4 regions of the Allorhizobium sp. nf9_anc genome follow, and region 4 is predicted to be linked to each of the others. Evidence: predicted binding sites of a transcription regulator. Region 4 holds the regulator's gene; each other region holds the start of a gene.
What was found. The regulator LexA, encoded in region 4, represses DNA repair genes until DNA is damaged. The targets are predictions, from matches to a motif close to TGTTCNNNNTGTGTTCNG.

Region 1 (4,211 bases), 690 kb from region 4:
CGCCTGCATCGCTGGCGACGACGGCAGTGCCGGAGGCCATGGCCTCAAGCGGCGTGAGGCCAAAGCCTTCGTTGCGCGACGGCGCAACATAGAGCGTCAGGCGACGATACCACGGCTTGATGTCATCGACCTCGCCGAGAAAACGGATCCGGTCGCTCAGGCCGGCGGCGGCGATCTCTGCCCTGAGCTCGTAGGCGAAACCGGCATGCTCTGCTGTCACACGGCCGGAAATCACGGCCGTCCAGTCGGGATTATCAGGCAATAGCGCTATCATCGCCCGGACAAAGATATCCGTGCCCTTCTGATGGCGCACCCGGCCAAAGCAGCCGATGAGGCGGCGGCCCTTCAGATACTCGGGAATGGTGGTGTCGATCTCTTCAGACGGGTGGAAAAGATCAAGGTCCACGCCATGGCGAATGACGCGGTGCGGAACCCTAAGAAAGGAACCGGACTTGGCGTTCGTCGCGACCACACCGTCCATCTTCGAGATGAGCCAGCGGGTGTAGCTGCTGTGGTGTCTCTGGGCCGCAGACGTGAAGAGCAGCTTCAGCGGCATGCGGAACAGGTCTCGCAGAATGAGGCCCGCCAGCATTTCATTGTTGCGACGAGCGTGCCAGACACGGTTCTTCCTGCCCTCCGGTGCGCGCCAGAGCTTCCAAAGGTCGCGGAAACGTAGGTGCGGGAGATGGGCCGGGAGACCCGGTCCGAGAACCGCGACCTTCTGGCCGAGGCGGTTCTGGACAGGTACGAGCTGGATGATTGTCGAGGTGACGCCGGAAAGGCGCTGCTTGAAGTTTGGTGCGATAACGTGGACCCCTGCAGGGTCCACGTAAATCTTTCGCTTAGGCATCACAGGGACCGGTCCATCAGCCCCACTTGACCGCGAGGATCTCGTAGGCCTTGGAGCCGCCCGGGGCGACAACTTCGATGTTGTCGCCGACTTCCTTGCCGATCAGGGCGCGGGCGATCGGGGAAGAGATCGAGATGCGGCCGGCCTTCACGTCGGCTTCCTGGTCGCCGACGATCTGGTAGGTCTTCTCTTCGTCGGTGTCTTCGTCGATCAGCTTGACGGTCGCGCCGAACTTGATCGTGGAGCCGGACATTTTCGAGAGGTCGATGACTTCTGCGCGGGCGATCAGATCCTCGAGTTCGCCGACGCGGCCCTCGTTGTGGCTCTGAGCTTCCTTGGCTGCGTGATATTCCGCATTTTCGGAAAGGTCGCCATGGGCGCGCGCCTCTGCGATCGCCTCGATGATGCGCGGACGCTCTTCCTGCTGGCGCCAGCGCAACTCTTCGTTGAGCTTGGCGAAGCCGTTCTGCGTCATCGGTACCTTTTCTACCATTTCTTTATCCTTCGTCTTCATGGCCGCAGGCGCGGGCACAAAAGAAAACAGGTTCCGAAGCAAAGCTGCGGAACCGTGTCACAAATCAGGTTGACCAACACTATAGCAGAATGCCCGCCGCAATTTCCAGAGTTTTCGACATGCCGCCTCCGACCGCTCGTTTCTGCGCCAAAAAGTCGAGCAATATCAGAGGGCAAAGTCGTGGACGGACGGAATGCCGCAGGGGAGTTTCTTGACGAAAGTCATGAGAACGTTTAGAGAACGAACTTATGAAGAAGTCGCTCAAAGAACGCCTCGCCATTCTCTCCGACGCCGCGAAATACGATGCATCCTGCGCGTCCAGCGGGACGACGAAACGCGACTCGTCGGCCTCGGGTGGTCTCGGTTCGACAGAAGGGTCGGGCATTTGCCATGCCTACGCCCCTGACGGGCGTTGCATCTCGCTGTTGAAAATTCTGCTCACCAACTTCTGCATTTACGATTGCGCCTATTGCATCAACCGGTCCTCCAGCAATGTGGAGCGTGCTCGCTTCACCCCTGACGAAGTGGTGTGGCTGACCATCGAGTTCTATCGTCGCAATTATATCGAGGGCCTGTTCCTGTCGTCCGGCATCATCCGATCGTCTGATGACACGATGGCCGAGATGGTCAAGGTCGCCCGGGATCTCCGGACGAAGCATGACTTTCGCGGCTATATCCATCTGAAGACGATCCCGGAGGCCTCCGCCCATCTCGTCGAAGAAGCCGGTCTCTATGCCGATCGCCTGTCGATCAATATCGAGCTTCCGACCGATCACGGACTGGAGCGCTATGCACCGGAGAAGCGGCCTGTGAACATTCGCCGTTCCATGGCCGACTTGCGGCTCAAGATCGACGAAGCACGCGAGCCGACGCATACCGGTCGTCGCAAGAAGTTCGTGCCCGGCGGGCAGAGCACGCAGATGATCGTCGGGGCTGATGGCGCCGATGATGCGACCATTCTTGGATCGAGTGCCCGGCTCTACAGCAGCTACGGACTGAAACGTGTCTACTATTCGGCTTTCAGCCCGATCCCGGACAGTTCGCGCAATCTGCCGCTGATCAAGCCGCCGCTGATGCGTGAGCACAGACTCTACCAGGCGGACTGGCTCTATCGCTTCTATGGATTCTCGGTCGAGGAGATCGCCTCGATCGGGCAGGGCGGTATGCTCGATCTGGAGCTTGATCCGAAACTCGCCTGGGCGCTCGCTAATCGCGACCGGTTTCCCGTCGATGTGAACAAGGCGGACCGCGAGACGCTTTTGCGGGTGCCGGGCTTCGGCACGAAGACGGTGAATGGGCTTTTGTCGGCGCGGCGCCATAGGCGCGTGCGTCTGGAAGATCTGTCACGGCTGGGCGTGTCCTTGAAGAAGGTGCGGTCCTTCATCGTGGCCGAAGGCTGGTCGCCGCATAGCAGCCTCGACCGCTCGGATCTGCGCGCCGTGTTCGCGCCGCCCGCCCAACAGCTGTCGCTGTTCTGATGCGCACGGTTACGCTCGAGGGACAGGGCGATTTCGCTGAGTGGCGTGATGCGGCCCGGCGGCTGCTTGTCGATGCAATCGCGCCCGATCAGGTCCGGTGGCAGCTATCGGGGCAGGGGCGCGATCTCTTCGGATCCATGGCGGAAGCGACGACAAAGGAAGGCGGAACGTCTGAGATTGTCGTGCCGAAGGGCTTCATCGAGGCCGCGGAAGCGGCGATCTGCCATTCGGATCCGGATCGTTTTGCACTTCTCTATCGTATTCTCTGGCGGCTGCAGGAGGAGCGCAGCCTTCTACAGGTTTCCTCCGATGTCGACATTTCTCAGCTGACGCGACTGATCAAGAATGTCAGGCGCGACAGCCACAAAATGAAGGCCTTCGTGCGGTTCCGCGAGGTGGAAGGCGTGCAGGCGGCGCGTCGGCGTTTCGTCGCCTGGTTCGAGCCGGAGCATTTCATCGTCTCGCGCACGGCTGGCTTCTTTCAGCGGCGCTTCACCGACATGGACTGGCTGATCGCAACGCCCAAGGGGTCGGCGGCGTGGAACGGCGAGGAGTTGAAGACCTCGCGTGAGCCGGCTGCCCGGCCAGAGGCCGAGGATGAGACGGACGAACTCTGGCGCACCTATTTTGCCAATATCTTTAATCCGGCACGCTTGAAGATCCGGGCCATGCAGTCGGAGATGCCGAAGAAATACTGGAAGAACATGCCGGAGGCGTCGCTCATTCCGGATTTGATCGCGGGCGCCGAACGTCGGGTGGCCGAGATGGCGGCGCGGCAGGCCAGCCAGCCGCCTGCCTTTCACGAGCGGTTGCAGGCGCAATGGCGTGGGCGGGAGGAAGAGGGTGGGGACGCCGATCTCTCACCATTGGCGCGGCTGCGTGAAGAAGCAGCTGTGTGCACGCGGTGTCCCTTGCATTGCCATGCGACGCAGACGGTGTTTGGGGAGGGGCCTCAGCGGGCCGATATCATGTTTGTCGGAGAGCAACCTGGGGATACCGAGGATCTGGCGGGCAAGCCCTTTATCGGCCCAGCGGGCCAAGTGTTCGACGAGGCGGTGGAGGCGGCGGATATCGAGCGGGGCGAGGTCTACGTCACCAATGCCGTCAAGCATTTCAAATATGAGCGGCGCGGCAAGCGCCGCATCCATATGCGTCCCGATGCCGGAGAGGTCGCTCATTGCCGCTGGTGGGTGGCCAAGGAGATCGAGGTGATCAAGCCGCGCATCGTGGTGGCATTGGGGGCAACCGCTTATCTTTCCCTCACCGGAGAAAGCCGCCCGATCGCTGAAGTGCGCGGCATGCCGATCCCGATGCAGGATGACCGCATGCTGCTCGTTACCACGCACCCCGCTGCAATCTTGCGGATGCC
Region 2 (4,211 bases), on a different replicon from region 4:
ACATCATCGACGGATCGGATACCGACACCTTCACCTTTGAAAGCGATATTGGCTCACAAGGCTGACCTTCTCGCCACTCATCCGATTGAGCCGACCTTTAGCGTCTATTTCCACATGCCGCGCATATTTGCCGCAACATCGATGCGGATCTGGTTTGCACTGCGTTGCGTCGCAGACTGAGCGACCTTCGGCCAGCCTGCCTGCTCAAAATACTGCAGAAGCATGGCCGGGATGAAGCGCGTGCGTGAGGCATAGACATGCCTGTCGCCCTTTGCATTCTGCCCATGTGTGAAGAACCGCTGGGGGGTAATCAGGCTTAAACTGTCGCGTGCGCGTGTCATGCCGACATAGAGCAGGCGCCGCTCCTCCTCAAGCTCGGCCGTCGTGCCCGCACCAAGATCCGAGGGAAGACAGCCGTCAACGACGTTGAGCATGAAGACTGAACGCCATTCCTGTCCTTTGGCTGAATGAATGGTCGACAGGATCAGATAGTCCTCGTCGAGCAACGGCACGCCCGCCTGGTCGCTTGTGGCATCCGGCGGATCAAGTGTCAGTTCAGTCAGGAAGCGTTCACGGCTCGGATAGCCGCCGGCGATCTGTTCAAGCTGCACAAGGTCGGCCTTGCGGGTTTCGGCATCTTCATGAATGCGGTCGAGATGGGGCTCATACCAGAGCCTGGCGATCTGGAGTTCTGTCGGCCACCCGCCTTCTGCCTTGCGAAGCGTCGTCAGAAGATCCACGAAAGCTCCCCAGTCGTCACCCGTTTTTGGCGGTGGTGGGATCTCGGCAAGCGACTGCAAGGGTTCTGGATCGTCAGCGATCGTATCAAGGATCTTGGCGGCCCTTTGGGGGCCAATACCCGGCAACATCTGAAGCAGGCGAAAACCGGCGACCCTGTCGCGCGGGTTCTGGGCAAAGCGCAATGTGGCTAGCAGATCCTTCACATGGGCACTGTCGAGAAACTTCAGACCTCCGAACTTCACGAAAGGAATGTTGCGTCGGGTCAGTTCGACTTCCAGCGTTCCACTGTGGCTCGATGTTCGGAACAAGACTGCCTGCTGTTTCAAGGCAGTACCGGTTTCGCGATTGGCGAGCACCTGCTCAACGATATAGGCAGCCTGGTCAGTCTCGTCGCGGACCGTCACGAGAAGTGGTCTTTGCTCCGACGTCCTGTCCGTCCAGAGGTTCTTGGTATAGCGCTCGCGGGCAAGACCGATCACTCCATTTGCCGCCGCAAGGATCGGCTGGGTGGAGCGGTAATTGCGCTCAAGCGTGATGACGTCGGCGGGCTTCGGCGAGAACGCATTTGGAAAGTCGAGGATGTTTCGCACACTTGCTGCCCGAAACGAATAGATCGACTGGGCGTCGTCACCGACGACTGTCAGCCCGCGCCCGCCAGGTTTAAGCGACAGCAGGATTTCCGCCTGAAGGTGGTTGGTGTCTTGATATTCGTCGAGCAGAACATGATCGAAGCGACCACCGATATCCTCTGCAAGTTCCGGATGCGAGATCATCTGCGCCCAGTAAAGAAGGAGGTCATCGTAATCGAGAACGCCTTGAACCTGCTTGGCCTCCACATAGGCGCCAAACAGCTGCTTCAATTCGTCTTCCCAGCCAAGGGCCCAAGGATAGGCAGATTTGAGGACGTCCAGGATCGAGCTCTGTGCATTCACGACACGCGAATAGATGGACAGACAGGTGCCCTTGGTCGGAAAGCGGGTTTCCGTTTTGGAGAACCCCAGCTCGTGACGAACGAGGTTCATCAGGTCGGCACTGTCCTCCCTGTCGTGGATGGTAAAATCGATGTTGAGACCGACCTGTTCGGCATAGTGGCGCAACAGCCTGGCGCCAATTCCATGAAACGTCCCCGACCAGGTGAGCGCCTCACCCATGGCCTTGTCTCCCAGCACCTGCCGGCAGATCCGATCGACGCGCCGCCCCAATTCTGAAGCTGCCCGACGTGAAAACGTCATTAAAAGGATACGACGGGGATCAGCCCCGTTGACGATCAGGTGAGCGACGCGATGGGCAAGGGTATTGGTCTTGCCCGAGCCCGCACCGGCAATGATCAGAAGCGGCCCTCCAGGCGCGCCGTCAGCTGCCCCAACGCCATGCATGACCGCTTGCCGTTGCTGCTCGTTCAGTTTTTCCAGATAGGCCGTCATTCGTGCTCAATGGCTTGATCGTTGTCGGGGTGCACTGGCATCTTGGGCGCAGGCCCGTGCCGACGAGGTTCTTTCGGAACAAAAAAAGAACATAGCAGCTTCGTGAACCACCGCAAGATGGTTCAACTGTCGGAATGATGGGTATCAACCTTTGAGACTATGAATGGCGCAGGGTGTTTCTGCTATCCTGGAGTTCCAATTGTGGCAGCCCAGCCAGTGGAGGGTTCCTACAGCTCGTCCGAGGGTTCGCGGCTGGCACTTAAGGCTGGTTTTTGAACCTGACGCCTGGCCCGCCATTTCCGGCATACTCACCGTCCAGAAATACTACTCCGCCATTTTCAAGGGCGTCGCGTATGTCAGCGATGGTGCGCGGTTTCAGTGCCTCTCCTCGCTCGAGCCTCACAATCGTGTTGGTCGATACACTTGCGGCTGTTGCCAGATCCTTGACGCTCCAGCCCAAGGCGGTGCGAGCCATTTTGCACTGAACCGCAAACAAAATCGCCTCCAATGAGCGAAAACGACTTGACGTGGCGTTTTTGCTCAGCTATCAATTGCATAATGCGGCGAACCCGCTGATTCCATGACCATAAATGTATTCACTCGCCGTCGCGAGCGCGATTTGTCGTGCCCAGCTGACGATAGGCTCGCTAACCTGTGTCCGGGGAGCTCATTATGGAACTCCGCCAACTCTCCTACTTTGTCGCCGTTGCCGAGGAGTTGCATTTCGGCCGGGCCGCCATGCGGGTGAACATCGCCCAGCCGGCGCTGAGCACCCAGGTGCAGGCGCTCGAGAAGGGGCTCGGCGTACAGCTCCTTACCCGCTCGACGCGCAAGGTGGAGCTGACGCGGGCAGGGGAGGTCTTTTATGATCGCTGCGTGCGCATGCTCGGGGATCTTGATCTATCCGCCGAGATGGCGCGTGCGGCAGGGGGCAGAACCATGCGCGAGATCAAGATCGGCACGATCTATCCGGCAACGGTGGGTGTGCTGCCGGCGTTCCTGGCGCGGATTGTAAGGAAGTTTCCAGACATCCGCCTGCATGTGTCAAACGGCTCGACCGCCGATATCATCCGCCAGCTCGAATGTGGGCGCCTGAACCTGGGCTTCATCCGACCGGTCGAGAACATCGGATCTCTTCGCTTCTTCTCGATTGCCCATGAGCGCTATCTCCTGGCTGTGCGACAGGACAATCCGCTGGCGCTGAAACACGAGGTGACGATCGAGGATCTGCGGAGCGAAAAGATCATAGGCTTCAAGCGACAGAACCTCTCTTATACCGAGCGGTATTTCGCAGAGGCATTTGAACAGCATGGGCTTTCCGAGAATGTCGCCTATACCTGCGACGATACGTTTTCGCTGATCTCACTGGTCTCCTCAGGCCTCGGTGTCGGCTTTGCGCCAGAATGGACGGGGGATCTGCCGGGCAGGGGTGTTGTCCTAAAAAAAGTGACCGGCATTGATCTGAAGATCGGGCTCGGTGTTGCCTGGAGCAAAGATGATCCGACGGCTGCACGCGACGATATCATTGATATTGCAAGAACACTCGGGCGGCAGGGCAGGTGAGGGGTTCTGTTCCCGCCATTCCGCGTCCGTTGTCAGCCGTACAGATTGCCGTTTTTTTGTTGTGAGGAATCAACTTAGCCTGAGTGCGACGATCCCTTTCAAGCGGAACGCAGGGCCCGTGGGCAGTCGGTCCCGCCTGACCCTTCGGGTCGCTCCGCTCAGGCTCCTGCGGTTACCCTTTTGAACCGGTTCCCTGCGTGTCGAGAATTCCCGGCCTCCCGGCTAATCTGAGCCGTCGCAATGCTGAGGCCTCCGATATTCAAGCCGAGCTTGGCTGGTCGCGGTTGCGGACACCTGATTTTGTGCAAAAAACTGGACGCGAGGTGCTCTTGTGACCAGTTAAATGAACTGAGCTTGATCAGACGTGAGCTTTAGTGCATAACGTACAGAAATCTGGACGTGAGGTTGCCTCGTGTTCATTTGAATGAACAAAGGGGATGGGAGTGCCGCGTCAGAGAAGCTACTCAAGGGTCACGCACCAAG
Region 3 (4,211 bases), 2.3 Mb from region 4:
ATCGCACCGGGCACGTGACCCCGTTCGAACAGCTTTGGCCCACGCACGTCGAGCAACACGAAGTCCTGATCACCCCGACTCATTACCTCATTCACGTCCCAGCAATCGGTCTCGAAGGCGAGCCGCGCGGCATAATGTGCAGCGACGAGGGCGGGATCGGCGGCGGGGATTTCACTGACGAGGCTCGGCATGACGGGTTCCTTTCATCTGGACGATGAGCGGACCTTGCCTTTTTGCTCACATCAGCGAAATTGGCGTGAATGACAAGATGCGTAAAGATCACGCCAATGACGACAAGACCATCTGCCTTCACCGAATTGACACTGACCGGCCCGCGCGTCGTCACCTTGGCCTATGACGGGCTCTGTACCTTCGAATTCGGAGTTGGCGTGGAAGTGTTCGGCCTTGCCCGGCCGGAAATGGGTGAAGGCTGGTATCGCCACATGACGGCTGCGATCGAGTCGGGTCCTCTGCGCGCGGCCGGCGGACTGAGCGTCACCGCAGGCGGCGGGCTGGAACTGCTGGAAGAAGCTGACCTTATCGTCGTCCCCGGCTGGCGCGGGATAACAGAACCTGTTCCCGATCCACTGCTTCAAGCCTTGCGCGCCGCCCACAACCGAGGTGCGCGACTGATGTCGCTCTGCTCCGGCGTCGCAGTCCTCGCCGCCACCGGCCTGCTCGACGGCCGCCGGGCCACGACGCATTGGCGTTACGCCGATACCATTGCTGCCCGTCATCCAGAAATCCACCTCGACCCGGATGTGCTCTATGTGGACGAAGGCGAGATCCTGACGGCGGCCGGCAGTGCGGCTGGCATCGATCTCTGCCTCCATGTCGTGCGCCGCGATTTTGGTGCGGAAGCCGCCAACAGCGTCGCGCGTCGGCTTGTCGTTCCGCCCCATCGCGAGGGCGGCCAGGCGCAATTTATCGTGAGACCCGTGCCTGAGGAGCGTGAGGGCCAGCGGCTGGGGCCGCTGATCGAGTGGATCGACGCCAATTTGGAGCGCGAGGTGACGCTTGCGGAGATGGCCACCCGAGCCGGAATGAGCACAAGAACGTTCCAGCGCCGGTTCCACGACCTGACCGGCACGAGCCCCGGCGAGTTTCTCCTCACCCGGAGACTGCGCCATGCCTGCGACCTCCTGGAAAGGCGGTCAGCACTGTCGCTCGATGACATCGCCATCGCCTCAGGCTTTGGCACGCCGGCAACGCTGCGCCATCATTTTCGCACGCGATTGGATATCAGCCCGACGGCCTATCGGTCACGGTTCGGGCAGACAGGCTAAGCTCTGGAAAAGCAGAGTGCATGCGCAGACCGGAAACGTCACCGATCGCGGCCGCGCGAATGACGAGAGTTACCGCTCGGCAGAGGCCGCTTCTTCGGCACTTTCCTCGATCCGCTCCATGTCGTCGTCCGACAGGCCGAAATGGTGGCCGATTTCGTGGATCAGCACATGGGTGATGATATCACCCAGCGTCTCTTCGTTCTCCGCCCAGTAATCGAGGATCGGACGACGATAGAGAATGATGCGGTTCGGCATCATGCCGGTTTCCATGGAAAACCGTTCTGAAATTCCCCGCCCTTCGAACAGACCAAGCAGGTCGAAGGGCGTTTCGAGCGCCATGTCTTCGAACACTTCGTCGGTCGGGAAATCAGTGATCTCGATGATGAGATCCTTGCTCAGGTCGCGGAATTCTTGCGGCAGGTGGCCATAAGCCTCGATCGCCAGCGACTCGAATGTGCTGATCGTCGGGGCATGCCGTTCGCGCCAATCCTCGCTCTGGTCTATGCGGGCCATGGATACTCCTTACTTGGCGAACATATAGGCGTTTTGCCGCGCCATTTCGAGAGTGAATTCAATCAAGGAATAAATTCTCATTTGAATCCGGTTGACTCTTTCGGGCAGCTCTGGAATCCATAGGAACAAATAGAGAACAATTCATCAGGAGAGATCGTCATGGGCGAGAGCCCTCAGACGCGCGAGACGCTTTTTGCCCTGCGGGAGGCGATTGCCCGGATCGAGGGAAAGCCTGATCATGTCGCGCGCTTGGCAGCAACGGCAGAGCCGAAAACTCCGGATCGCGCGCCGGGCACGGACCAACAGGACCTCTTTGACGCCCTGATGGGCCAGATGCTGGCCCCGGGAAATCTGCTCGAAATGAGGGGCCAAAGGCTGCAACAGTCCGGGGCCGTGATGGGCTTTGGCATGGCTCTGGCGCTCATGGCCATGGAAAGGGATGAAGCGGCGAGGCAGCGCCTGCTTTTCGTCGCCGATCCCCATGTCGTGCGCGAAGCAGGCCTCGCTTATGCGCCGGGCCTTCTCGATTTCGGGCTGTCACCACTGACTTTGGTCCATGCCTTGCCGCGCCGCCTGGAGGATGCGCTCTGGCTTGTCGAGGCAGCACTCACCTCCCGGGCCTTTTCCGCCATACTGCTGGAAGTACATGGCAACCCCAAGAAATTCGGCCTCACCGAGAGCCGGCGCCTGAGCCTGAAGGCCCGCGCCACCGGTGGCAGGCTTTTGGTTCTACGCCAGGCGGGCGAGGAAGAAGCGTCGAGCGCCCTTCTTCGCCTGGCTGTCGAACCCGCGCCGGCGGCGGCGCGGCATCTCGCCGACGGGTCCCTGCTGGGCGGCAGCATCGGGTCACCCGTCTTTCACATCACACTTGAGAAATCCCGCATCCCGGGCTCACCCGAACTCATTCTGGAGTGGAATTCCGATGAACGCCGCCTTCACCTCTACGACCATTTCAAATCATCTGGTCTCGGATCGCCGCATCCTCTCGCTCTTTTTCCCCAAACTGCCGACAGACCGCATCGCCCGGCGTCGATGGGGTCTCTCCTGGCGTTTGCCCCCCGTCTCGACCGCGCATCCTGAATATCCGCCGCTGGCCTGTGCCGGCCGGGTCGCGAATGCCATGCGCATCACGGCACTGGACGAGACATCGGAAACCTTTGGTCTGCGGATCGGACAAGGTCTGGCCGAAGCGCGTGCCATCTGTGCGGACCTCGACGTGATCGAGGCGGATCCCGCAGCAGACCGCGCGCTGCTCAACGCCATCGCTGACTGGTGCGACCGCTATACCCCCTTGGTGGCCCTGGACGGTGACGACGGCCTGATGCTGGATATCACCGGCTGCGCCCATCTCTTCGGTGGCGAAGAAAAACTGCTCGAGGATGCCGAGCGCCGCCTGACGGCTTTCGGCCTCGCCGTCCGCATTGCGGTCGGCCCGACACCGGGCCTCGCACGCGCCTGTAGCCGCTTTGGCGGTCCGCAGCGTGTCACACCATCCGAGGCAGCCGCTGCACTTGCCCCCCTGCCTCTCGCATCGCTGCGCCTCGAGCCCCAAACGGTCATCGATCTCGCCCGGGTTGGCCTGAAGACGGTTGCCGACCTGCTCGCAGCCTCCAGACCACCCATCACGCGCCGCTTCGGCGCAGGTCCGATGCTGCGTCTTGATCAGGCTCTCGGCCGGGAAGGCGAACCGATCTCGCCGCGCCGCCATCTGCCGCTCCTGTCCGCCGAACGCCGCCTCGCCGAACCGATCATGACCGAGGATCAGGTCCTTGATCTCTCGGGCCGCCTGGCAGCAGGCCTGAAGACGTCGCTTGAGGCTCGCGGCGAAGGCGGTCGCCTCTTCGAACTTCTGGTATTCCGCGTTGACGGCTGTGTCTTCCGCATCGAGGTCAGCGCCTCCGCCCCTTTGCGGGATGCAACCCGCATCCGGTCGCTGTTCGAGGAGCGGCTCGCCGTGCTGCGGGATGATCTCGACGCCGGCTTCGGCTTCGAACTCGTCCGCCTCAACGTTCTCTTGAGCGAAACTTTCGATGCCCGCCAACCCGCCCTCGCCGGAGAAGAGGGCAACTGCGAAGGCCTTACCCGCTTCCTGGATCAGGTTTCAGCCCGTTTGGGCGAGCGTGCTTTGCGCCTGCCTGTGCCGCTTGCCAGCCATTGGCCAGAGAGAGCGACAATGCATGCGACGGCGAGCGATGCGCTGAAGGGCCTCGATCTCCCGGGGGCCCGAACGGATGTGGCCGCAAGGCCGGTTCGAGGCCTGCGTCCCTTGCGGCTGCTCGATCGCCCTGAAGAGGTCGAGGTCATGTCTGCCGTGCCGGACGGTCCGCCGGCAAGCTTCCGCTGGCGTCGTGTCCAGCGGCGCATCCTGCGCGCAGAAGGACCGGAACGGCTTGCCCCGGAATGGTGGGTCGA
Region 4 (4,211 bases):
TGTCGACGGTCGGGGCGACCGCAGCGCACTGTTCTTCGGTGTGGATGTCAGTGAGAACCGGAACGCCGAATTCCTTCTTGATGTCGGCGAAGACTTCCATTGCCGTTTCCAGGCCAATGCCGCGCTCGGCGGACAGCGAGGTGCGGTTCGCCTTGTCGAAGGAGGACTTGTAGACGAGGCCGAGGCCGAGTTCGCGGCAGAGCTCGACGAGCTGGCCGGCGATCATGAAGGCGTGATCGCGGCTTTCCATCTGGCAGGGACCTGCGATCAGGGCGAAACGGCCCTTCTGCGAGAAGACGGCCTTGCCCGCGCCTTCACCGACCACGACTTCCGAATTGGGAGAAACGCTCATTTCAACTCCTCGAAGGCGAAGGTCACGCCTTGCCCCTTTTCCGGCGCGACAACGAGGCGCGCGCCCGTTTTGTGATAGTGGACGCCATTAGCAGCGAGGCAGGCTTCTGTCACGCCGAGATCAGCGGTGGAGATGACCACCGCTGCACCCAGGAGACCACGCTCTGAGAGGGGAAGATCCTGGCCGTAATGGGCGAAGAAGCCTTCGGGCGTCAGAACATCGACGGCCGCATTGGCGGTTTCGATCGAGAGGCCGAAGGAGTGGGCGGTGACGTCGCGCTGCTCAAGCACCATTTCCAGCAGATATTGGAAGTCGCTCGGGTTTTCCTCGACCAGAACGATCCGCTTTAAACCCGTCGACCCATTTTGATGGACAGTCAGGGCGCCGCGATCAGCGGGAAGCGGGTTCACGCGCTCACAGGCAAAGGCGAAGAAATCCGGCGCCCTCAGATCCGCTGCGAAGGCAAGTCGAAAGGCGCCTTCCGCCGTTCGACCATCAGGGAAGCGAAACTGGCGCGCGAATTCGAGCAAGGGACCGGCGCTCTGCCCCTCGGCGTGGTAATGCGCATCATCGGCTGCCGCATCATCGGTCTTGACGACGAAGGCAGAAAGCCCCTCACCGCGACGAAAGCGGAAGGCCTGGTCGCGCGCCACAAAGACATTGTTGTTGCGCTGCGCCTCCAGGCAATCCTCGCGACTTCCGACGGCGAGCGGCTCAAGATAGGTGTCGTCGGCGAAGAAGACGCAGGCGTTCTCTGTGCCGAAGGGATGGCGCGCGTCGGCGGCGACCGTGAAGCCGAGCTGGTTCAGACGGTTTCGGCCGGTCTCTAGATCGACCACGGGCAGGACGAGGTGATCGATGGCGCGCGGCGCAGACATGGGATGGGACATGACTTGTCTCTGTTTCAGAAGCTAGATTTAGGAATTGTTCGGTCGGCTTGAAAGGGCCTCGACCGCCTTGCGCAGGGCATCGATCTCCTCGCGGGTCTCACGCAGTTCCTTTAGGACCTGCTCATCGATCTTGTGGTGCAGCGCCAAGACCTCGATCTCGGCCTTCAGGTTGATCTCATAATCCTTGGCCGCCATGAAGCGATCGCGCTCCGTCTGACGGTTCTGGCTCATCATGATGATCGGCGCCTGGATGGCCGCCAGCATGGACAGAATGAGGTTCAGAAAGATGAAGGGATAGGGGTCTAGCGCGCGCGTCGAAAGAAGGACCGTGTTGAGGAATACCCAGGCGACGAGGAAGAGCATGAACCCGATGATGAAAGCCCAGGATCCGCCGACCCTCGCGATCGCATCCGCGAGACGTTGGCCGAAGGTGGCGCCGGCTAGAAAGTCCTCGCCGGCATTGGTCGAGACCGTCCGGCGTTCGCGCGCCTTGCTCAACACCTTCTTCTCGGCCGAGGTCAGGTCGGCGGTCTGCTTGCCCAATACAATCTTTTCGATGTCTTTCAGCATATCCCACTTCCCGAAAGGGTCTCACGGCATGCGAGACGTCTTTTTGGCAGCGCCGCGCGCCGATCCTGTCTTGTTGCCAAGTTTCATCTCGGGCTATCGCATTTTCTCACCGGCTCTTCACGGAAATTTATCCACTTGCGGAACACAAATGGAACATATAGTGTCTGTTCTGGATTTGTTTCACCCTAAGGGGCTCCACATATGCTGACGCGCAAGCAACAGGAACTGCTTCTCTTCATCCACGAACGGATGAAGGAATCGGGTGTCCCGCCGTCCTTCGACGAGATGAAGGATGCGCTGGACCTCGCATCGAAATCCGGCATCCATCGACTGATCACGGCTCTCGAAGAACGCGGCTTTATCCGCCGCCTGCCGAACAGGGCTCGTGCGCTCGAGGTGATCAAGCTCCCGGAAGCCTATACGCCGAGCCTGCAGCCGCGTCGCGGCTTTGCGCCTAGCGTGATCGAGGGCAGCCTCGGCAAGACGCCGCCACCAAGCCTCACCAAGCCGCCGGTGGAAGAGAGCAGCTCGTCTGTGTCGGTCCCGGTCATGGGGCGAATCGCGGCCGGTGTGCCGATCTCGGCTATCCAGAACAATACGCATGACATCACGGTGCCTGCCGAAATGATCGGCGCTGGGGATCACTACGCCCTTGAGGTCAAGGGTGATTCGATGATCGAAGCCGGCATTCTCGACGGCGATACGGTCATCATTCGCAATGCCTCGAATGCCAATCCGGGCGACATAATCGTAGCCCTCGTCGATGACGAGGAAGCAACATTGAAGCGCTTCCGCCGCCGAGGCGCCTCGATCGCGCTTGAGGCCGCGAACCCGGCTTATGAAACACGCATCTTCCCGCCGGATCGCGTCAAGATCCAGGGCAAGCTGGTGGGGCTTATTCGCCGCTATCATTGATGTCGGGTATGGGGTCCGCTAGCGGCCGTTTCATGCCGCGGCTGAATGGTTCAGGCGCTAGGTGCTCTATATCGGCCTGTCCGGTTCGCCAGTCATAAAGGCGGTGCGCGGTCCAAGGCCGCGCCGCCCCCTCGAAAGAAGTTTTGATCGCCAGGCCTTGCGGCATGTTTGCGATGCCTGAGATCTCGATAGCGCCAGTGGCCCTCAGGCTGGTCTGCGAGAAGAGAACCGCACCGGATCGGCAATAGGTTTGCCGGGTCCTCGCGGCGAGGACGACCAGATCGGCGCGGTCACACGCTGCGCCGAGAAGTTCGGAACGGTCGACCGTCATCAGTGTTTTTCCGGATATCAGCTTCAACGCGCACGCCTGACTTATGCAGACGAAGCGGCTGGTCTCGGCCGAGGTGATCAGGCGGTCGAAGATCGCTTCTGCTTCCTGTTGCTGGACATCCGTCCATGTCTCGCCCAGGCGCCAATCGGGTGACGGCGGCAATGGCCCGAGCTCAAGCATCAGAGGCGGCACGGGCTTGTCGATACCGAGGACGGGCTGCCACTGATCGAACAGGAAGGCCGACGGCCGCGTGCGGTTGGTGGCGAGGCTGGCACCTCGGTCTTCCCCTGTCCAGACGGCCACGAGGCGTGCGTCTTCGCTGATCAGCACGTCGCTTGGCTTCTCCGGCGGTGCCCACCATGTTGCAGCGACGGTAATAGCGATCAACGCCGTGCCTGCATGGCGAAGGCGCGTGCGCAGGAGCGTCAGCAGCAGCATCCCGGCGACCGTGCCGATCAGGAACGAGGCCGGCAATCGCGGGAAAACGTAGCCTCCACCCCATCCGGCCACGGTGTGTGCGACCAGCAGCACCAGTTCCAATCCCTGCCCCATCACCCAAAAGAATGGCGCATCGAGACCAAGCGGCATCATCAGCATGGCGATGAAGCCGGCGGGCATGACGACGATTGAGATCAGGGGCATTGCAGCGAGATTGGCTTCGAGGCCGTGAGTCGAGAGCCGGTGAAAGTGGGTGATGGCAAAGATCGCCGTTGCCATCCCGCCGATGAGGGAGGTCGCAAGCGTACCACCGACAAATGTGGCGCTTGCCGCTGCAATCCGCATGCCGACAGACCGCGCAGGCGGAAGGATCGCGCGCGGCCTTGCCCGCCACCCGGCATAGCCCGCGATCAATCCGGCGGTCGCCGCAAACGACATCTGGAAGCTCGGCCCCATGACGGTGGACGGTTGGACACAGAGGATGGCAACCGCCGCCAGGGCGAGATTGCGCAGGCTGATGGCGGGCCGGTCGAAAAGCACGGCCGTCAGCATGATTGCTGTCATCAGATAGGCTCGGAGCGCCGAGACCTGATAGCCGGAGATCAGAACATAGCCGGTCGTCGCGATGAGCGCGCCCACCGCCGCGATCTTCTTGATCGGATAGCGCTGGGCCAGAACAGGCACGAGGCTGAGCAGGCCACGCAAGCCGACGAAA

Region 1: AC02Y0_RS05025 (putative DNA modification/repair radical SAM protein) is a predicted target of LexA. The motif match lies at 1,590-1,607, and genes of this name have one in related genera.
Region 2: AC02Y0_RS22880 (ATP-dependent helicase) is a predicted target of LexA. The motif match lies at 2,240-2,257, and genes of this name have one in related genera.
Region 3: AC02Y0_RS19730 (ImuA family protein) is a predicted target of LexA. The motif match lies at 1,921-1,938, and genes of this name have one in related genera.

What each region holds. Positions count from the first base shown of each region.
Region 1 is NZ_CM150481.1:1,078,347-1,082,557, forward strand. Features, by position in the region: gene AC02Y0_RS05015 (glycosyltransferase family 4 protein) at 1-850, opposite strand, end outside; gene greA (transcription elongation factor GreA) at 867-1,343, opposite strand; gene AC02Y0_RS05025 (putative DNA modification/repair radical SAM protein) at 1,613-2,842, shown strand; gene AC02Y0_RS05030 (UdgX family uracil-DNA binding protein) at 2,842-4,211, shown strand, end outside.
Region 2 is NZ_JBWHZM010000002.1:151,628-155,838, forward strand. Features, by position in the region: gene AC02Y0_RS22875 (helix-turn-helix domain-containing protein) at 1-65, shown strand, start outside; gene AC02Y0_RS22880 (ATP-dependent helicase) at 105-2,165, opposite strand; gene AC02Y0_RS22885 (helix-turn-helix domain-containing protein) at 2,425-2,640, opposite strand; gene AC02Y0_RS22890 (LysR family transcriptional regulator) at 2,838-3,728, shown strand.
Region 3 is NZ_CM150481.1:4,046,353-4,050,563, reverse strand. Features, by position in the region: gene AC02Y0_RS19745 (rhodanese-like domain-containing protein) at 1-191, opposite strand, end outside; gene ftrA (transcriptional regulator FtrA) at 261-1,286, shown strand; gene AC02Y0_RS19735 (metallopeptidase family protein) at 1,356-1,799, opposite strand; gene AC02Y0_RS19730 (ImuA family protein) at 1,959-2,879, shown strand; gene AC02Y0_RS19725 (Y-family DNA polymerase) at 2,920-4,211, shown strand, end outside.
Region 4 is NZ_CM150481.1:1,768,727-1,772,937, forward strand. Features, by position in the region: gene kdsA (3-deoxy-8-phosphooctulonate synthase) at 1-352, opposite strand, end outside; gene AC02Y0_RS08385 (VOC family protein) at 349-1,242, opposite strand; gene AC02Y0_RS08390 (DUF1003 domain-containing protein) at 1,270-1,812, opposite strand; gene lexA (transcriptional repressor LexA) at 2,014-2,727, shown strand; gene AC02Y0_RS08400 (ComEC/Rec2 family competence protein) at 2,708-4,211, opposite strand, start outside.